Regions from separate parts of the Mycolicibacterium celeriflavum genome, predicted to be linked through region 2. Evidence: predicted binding sites of a transcription regulator. Region 2 holds the regulator's gene; the other holds the start of a gene.
What was found. The regulator LexA, encoded in region 2, represses DNA repair genes until DNA is damaged. The targets are predictions, from matches to a motif close to CGAACANNTGTTCG.
Positions count from the first base shown of each region.

Region 1 (3,410 bases), 750 kb from region 2:
CGGGACAAAGCCTCGAGTTCCGTGTCGCCGCGGCCCGTTCGTGCGCCGGACATGCGACGTCGGTCGTGGTGCGCAACGCGCACCAGGTGCACGGCGCGATTGGCACCACGCAGGAGCACCGGTTGCACGAGTTCACCCGGGCGGCGCTGGCCTGGCGCTCGGAGTTCGGTTCAGTCCGGTACTGGGACCAGCGGGTGACCGACGCAGCGCTGGCGGCGGGCGCGTCCGGTCTGTGGAACCTGGTCACCGGCTGACTCGACGAATCAAGGTCAGCGGAACGCGCGCCCATCACAGCAAGTACTCGAGCCCCAATCGGCTGTCTATACCGATCGCGGCGTTGTCACGCGGCGTCGGGTGTCGGTCCTGCCCGACCTTCGTTGTCGCCGTTCGAGGTCCGTCCGTCGACGACTTCGTCGGTTATGTCGTCGGGCGGTCGGTGAAGACGCTCGGGCCGATGGTATTCGTTGACGCGGGCTTGCCCTGTGTCGAGCTGTGGGGGTGGGATCCACTCGACGTCGTTGTCTTCGTTGATCCGTGTTTGCCAACCGCCTGGGCCGACCATGCGGTTATCGGGACCACACGCCAAACCGAGTTCGTCGACATTTGTTTGTCCGTCGTCGGCCCAGTCGCGATCCGCGTGATGGGCTTGGCAACCATAGGCGGGCACGGTGCAGCCCGGCTTCGTGCAGCCGCCGTCGCGGGCGATGAGCACGATCCGCTGAGCCGGCGAGGCCACGCGCCGAGCGCGAAACAAGTCCAGCGCCGACCCGGTCGCCTTGTCGAACACCGCCAGGTAATGGTTGGCGTGTGCGGCCATCCGGATCACGTCGGCGATGGGGATGACGGTGCCCCCACCGGTGACGCCAACTCCAGCCCGGCTCTCCAATTCCTGCAGTGTGGTGCGGACGATGATCGCGGCCGGTAACCCGTTGTGCTGGCCCAACTCACCGCTTTCCAGCACGCTGCGCCCGACCGCGACCAGCGCGTCGTGCTGACGCTGCGCCAGACTGCGGCGGTCGTTATCGATCTGGGCCTGTGTCGGCGTACCCGAAACGCAGGGCTGCTCGTCGTCAGGGTTGCACATGCCCGGCGCCGCCCACTTCGCGAAGATCGCCTCATATATCGCCCAAGCTTCGGGAGTCAGATTGCCTCTGAACGGGACCATCTTGTCGGATCCCTGCGGTCCCTTCGACACGCCGCGACGCCGCGCGCGCTCGGTGTCATCGGGTTCGGGACCATCCTGGTCGAGCAGGAACAAGATGCGCTCGGCGTTGTCCTTCAATTCCTTCGGTCCCACGCCGATCGCGGTGCGCACCAGATCGACTTCGATCTGGGCGCGGGTGTGAGCGTCGACGGCGGCCGGGATGCGCTCCATCGCCTCGCACACGACCTTGACATGCTCGCGGTTGATCGACCCGTGGGCTTGGGCTAGCGCGGTGCAGGGCAACTCCGGCTCGAGCGGTTCACCGGTCAGTGTGCGGCGTGGCGCCAACTGGGCGGCCTCGTCGAGCCGGCGGCCAGCCTCGCTGGTCGAGATGCGCCACCGGATCGCCAGCACGTCGCGCCAAGACTTGGCCCCCATTTCGGTGGCGGTGGTCTCGGTTTGCAGACGCGCCAACATGCGATGGCTCTGCGCCGGCAGGCGGCAGCCGAGGGTTTCGAGTTCGTCGAGCGCGTCGATCAGGTCAGACTTGGTGAGCGCCTCGATGGGCAACGCGGCCAGTTCGTCGTATGCGGCGCGCAGCGCGGCAACTGTGGCCTGCACCGCTTCCGAATTCATGACTCGAACATATGTGCGAATTTTAAGAAGTCCGCGACGTATTTCTGAAAAGTTCCATGAGAGGCCGCCGCAAATTGTTCCAACGCTTCGGAGCCGAGCTTGCCGACAGCGTTGCGAGTGAGTGGCGACGTTCCGCTGACCGGACACCACGGTGTCGCCCCAGAGCCTTTGGCGGTTCACTGCAACGGTGAGCAACGAGATTTCACTGTCCGAACTGCAGGAGTTCATCGCCGCCTACTGGTACGCCTACGACGAGGCGCACTACGACGAGATGGCGGCGGCTAAGGCCGAGGACATGCGGTTCATCACCCGCAGCGATTCGGGTGCAAGCCCATTCGAGGAGCTGATGTCGCCCGAACTGCACGGCCGCGACGCCGTCATGGAGTGGCTCACCGACCACCGCAAGCAGAGCCCCTACCCGCTGCGTCACCACGCCACCAACCTGCACCGCACCGGCACCGACGGCGGGGCCACCCGCGCCCGCTTCTATATCTTCGTCAACCAGATCGCGAACTTCGTGCCGTTCGCGGTGTCCAGCGGTGTCGCCGAAGTCGCGGTGCGCCGCGGCGCCAGCGGGCTCGAGTTCACCGAGATGGAGATGGTTCTCGACACCACCAACTCGGTGCTGCTCTCCGAACTCGCCGCCGAGACCGCAGCATCCGGCAGCTAGTTCGGTGACCGCTCGCGAGACCTTCTCCGGCGGCGTTGCGGTCATCACCGGCGCCGGTAACGGGATCGGTGCCGGTCTGGCCCGCCATGCCGCCGAGTTGGCGATGACGGTGGTATTGGTCGACATCGACGCTGCCGCGATCGCCGCCCTTCGCGACGAACTGCCCGGCGCGGTCGACATGGTGTGCGACGTGCGCGACGCCGATGCCATGGAAAGACTTGCCGCCCGGGTGTACTCCGAGGTCGGGCCGGTGCGGTTGTTGGTCAACAACGCCGGCGTGGAGCAGTTCGGCTACCTGTGGGACACGCCCGTCGCCAATTGGGATCGGTTGGTGGCGATCAACATCAGCGGCGTGTTCTACGGGGTGCGCGCGTTCCTGCCGCACATGCTGGCTGCCGACACACCGTCGTGGGTGTGGAATCTGTCGTCGATCGGTGGCGTGGCGGCCGTGCCGTTGCAGGCGCCGTACATCATGAGCAAGCATGCGGTGCTCGCACTCACCGAATGCCTACGCCTGGAAGTGGAATCGGCCGGTCACGCCGACCGGATCCATGTTCAGGCGGTGCTGCCCGGGGCCGTGAAGTCGAACATCTTCGATGCGGCGGGCGGCGTCGACGGTGGTGATGTCCGGGCGGCCGAGTCGCAGCGGTCGGCCATGATGGACATCAAGGCCGAGGCGATGGACCCGATCGAGGCGGCACGAGTGGTGTTCGAACAGTCGGCCGCCGGCGACTTCTATCTGCTGACCCAGCCCGAATACGTCGGCAACGCGATGGCCGAGCGCGCCGACATCCTTGCCAACCGCCGTCCGCCGGTATTGCGCACCAAGCGTCGATTCGATCCGGCACATCGATGACCACATCGAAGGCAGCTGCGCCGATGCTGGATCGGGACGCCGCCGCACGCGTCGCGGAGTTCGGTGTGGTGCCTCCGATGCGTCAACGCGGACTCGCCGCGGTC
Region 1 is NZ_AP022591.1:635,123-638,532, reverse strand. It holds gene G6N18_RS02940 (acyl-CoA dehydrogenase family protein) at 1-254, shown strand, start outside; gene G6N18_RS02935 (HNH endonuclease signature motif containing protein) at 341-1,780, opposite strand; gene G6N18_RS02930 (nuclear transport factor 2 family protein) at 1,968-2,450, shown strand; gene G6N18_RS02925 (SDR family oxidoreductase) at 2,455-3,306, shown strand; gene G6N18_RS02920 (alpha/beta hydrolase) at 3,303-3,410, shown strand, end outside.
Region 1: a site for LexA is predicted at 1,785-1,798, ahead of G6N18_RS02935 (HNH endonuclease signature motif containing protein). Genes of this name have one in related genera too.

Region 2 (3,410 bases):
ACCGGCGGCGAGCTGACGTACAACACCCGCGACAAGACGTTCACCACCGTGCCACCCGAACTCGCAGAGCAGTTGACCGGTCTGCAGGTGCCAGGCGATCCGATCTCGCAGATCAACGCGGCCCGCCGCGCGGCCGGTGGCCCGCTGGGACCGCTTGGCGCCGCGGAAGGACCGCCGTATCAGATCGGCGAGGACGGCCTCGGGCAGAACTTCGCCGGCGGCAAGATCTTCTACAGCCCGGCCACCGGCGCGCGGGTGGTCACGGGCCAGGTTCTCGCCAAGTACGAAAGTCTGGGCGGGCCCGAGGGAGAGCTCGGGCTTCCGGTGTCCAGCGAGGCCGACGGAGGACTACCCACCGCAAGTCGCGTGGCGAGGTTCGCCGCCGAAGACAAGCCGGTGATCTTCTGGACGCCGGACCATGGCGCGGTCCTGGTGCGCGGCGCGATGAGCGCAGCCTGGGACAAGCTCGACGGCGCCGAGGGCAAGCTGGGCGCACCGGTGGCCGATCAGACCGAGAAGGGCGATGTCGTCACGCAGCGGTTCACCGGCGGGGTGGTCTCCTGGGACCGGTCGTCCGGCGAATTCAGCACCGAGCCGGCCAATCTGGCGGCCGGGTTGGCCGGCCTCGAGGTGCCCGCCCAGCAGACCCCCGAAACACCCGGCGCGCCACAGGCCTCGGACTCCGCCGGCGACAACGGCTGGTTCCAGTGGAGTTGGTGGTGGCTGCTGGCGATCGTCCCGGTGCTCGTGCTCGTCGCCCTGGTGGCGTTCGCGGCCATGCGCAACCGCCGCCGCGGTGCCGACGATCATCCCGGCTTCGACGACGACTACGGCCGGTACGGCGGCGACGGCGAGCAGGTCTACAGCACGGTGGGGGCGGGGGAGCAGGCGTCCAGCGGTGGCGACTACTCGGCGGCGATGTTCGGCGACCGCTATGCCAGCGAAGGGCTTGGGGCGCTCTCGCCGCCGGGGGAGCCCGCCAGCTCGGCTGTCGACCCCTGGGGAGCGGCGCAACGCGGTGACGATGCGGCAGCGCCGGACCACATCGACGAGGGCCTTGGCGAACGGACTGACGAGCCAGAGGAGAACCCGGACAACGTCGATACAGCGCCGACGCTGATACCGACGGCCGTCGAGCGCGATACGACCGGTGGACCGATCGAGGGCGAGACCTCCGCCGAGCCCGATACATTCGCCGAACCAGTCGAACACGAACCCGAACCGGAACCGGAACCCGAACCGGAACCGGAACCGGAACCCTTCCAACGGGATGCACTGACCGACACCGGCCGTCACGCCAAGATCATCGTCGACGAACCGGAAGTGCCGAGTCCCGCGTTCCGCCTACCGCTTGGCGGTTCCGACGAGGCGCCCCAGGGATACGCGATCAAGGCCGACACCCAGTCCGGCCGGTACTGGTTGCCCGGCACCGCCGGCTACGACGAGGTGCGCGCCGAAATCTGGTTCTCCAGCGAGGACTTCGCGCGCACGAACGGTTTCGTCAAAGCCGACTAGATCTTCCGGATGACGGTGACGACCTTGCCGAGCACCGCGGCGTCGTTACCCGGGATCGGATCGAAGGCCGGGTTGTGCGGCATCAGCCACACCTGACCACGCGTGCGTTTGAACGTCTTGACCGTGGCCTCACCGTCGATCATCGCGGCCACGATGTCGCCGTTGTCTGCGACGTTCTGCTGACGCACGACCACCCAGTCGCCGTCGCAGATCGCCGCGTCGACCATCGAGTCGCCGACGACTTTCAGCAGGAAGAGCGAGCCCTCACCGACCAGCTCGCGCGGCAGCGGGAACACGTCCTCGACAGCCTCTTCGGCGAGGATCGGCCCACCGGCGGCGATCCGCCCGAGCACGGGCACGAACATCGGCTCCGGTAGCGCGTCGGAGCCCGCGACATCGGTGGCGACGATCGCGGTCACTGCCTCGTCGGCACCACGCACGTCGACGGCGCGCGGGCGGTTGGGGTCACGCCGCAGGTAACCCTTCCGCTCCAGGGTGCGCAGTTGGTGCGCCACCGATGATGTAGAAGTCAGCCCGACCGCGTTGCCGATCTCCCTGATGCTCGGGGGATAGCCGCGTGTTGTGACCGATGACCGGATCACATCGAGAATTGTGCGTTGGCGTTCGGTGAGCCCAGGGTCAAGTGCCCGCCCCCCGCCGGTGCCGTCCGGAGTACCGCTGCTGGAGTCCATGACGCCGAATGTAACCCTCAGCACCCGATTAATCAAACATGTGTTCGAGGTGTGTCGGCTGCCGAAGTCGTGCGCAGCACGACGGATCTTTCTGTCGGTGGGGTGCTTTATCGTCTGCAACAGTTCGATCACATGTTCTATAAATCGAACGCATGAGCGAGTATGTTCGAACACAAGAGCGAAAGCAGCGGACCGGAAGGCATCACGATGACGATTCTCGAAACCCCGGAAGTTCAGGCCCCGCCGACGGCCAGGCCCCGTATCAGGCCTGCCTACGATCGCAGGCGGTCGCGGTCCACTTGCCCTGGCGGAGCATCGGTGCGTTACAGCGGTACAGGCGTGCTGATGTCGCGCGCGTCGCACCGCCGGCGGCCGATCACCCCGGGCACCACGGTGCTGCTCGCGTTGGTGGCCGCTGGGATCACGGTTTGGCTCGGCCTGGTCGCACAGTTCGGCGGCGTGGTCGGCACCAGCCCGGCCGCCGTTCCGGATCGGCTCGCGGTGGTTCAGGTGCAGAGCGGAGAGAGCCTGCACCAGGTGGCGCAGCGGGTGGCGCCCGACGCCCCAGTGGGTCAGGTGGCGGACCGGATTCGCGAGCTCAACCAGCTCGACTCGGCTGCACTGGATGCCGGGCAGACGCTCATCGCCCCGGTCGGCTGACCGTCGGCCGGCTCGCGGAAGGCCTGCCGCGCAATCGTGTTCACCGAAAGATCGTCGGCCTACGTGCCGATCGCCCCGGTCATGGGCTTCCGGAACGTGCCGCAGGTACGCTCAGAGAGGTTCGAGTTGGTCGTTTGTTGGCGCGGCGAAGGAGCGGTGATGCACTGTCCGTTCTGTCGTCACCCCGATTCACGAGTGGTCGACTCGCGTGAAACCGACGAAGGCCAGGCGATCCGACGGCGCCGTTCCTGTCCCGAATGCGGAAGGCGGTTCACCACGGTGGAGACCGCGGTGCTGGCTGTCGTCAAACGCAGCGGTGTCACCGAGCCGTTCAGCCGCGAAAAGGTGATCAAAGGCGTACGTCGAGCCTGTCAGGGTCGGCAGGTCGACGACGATGCGCTGAATCTGCTGGCGCAGCAGGTCGAGGACAGTGTGCGCGCCGCCGGTTCACCCGAGGTGCCCAGCCATGAGGTCGGCCTGGCCATTCTGGGGCCGCTGCGGGACCTCGACGAAGTGGCGTACCTTCGGTTCGCGTCGGTATAC
Region 2 is NZ_AP022591.1:1,382,077-1,385,486, reverse strand. It holds gene G6N18_RS06710 (LGFP repeat-containing protein) at 1-1,515, shown strand, start outside; gene lexA (transcriptional repressor LexA) at 1,512-2,207, opposite strand; gene G6N18_RS06700 (LysM peptidoglycan-binding domain-containing protein) at 2,415-2,867, shown strand; gene nrdR (transcriptional regulator NrdR) at 3,027-3,410, shown strand, end outside.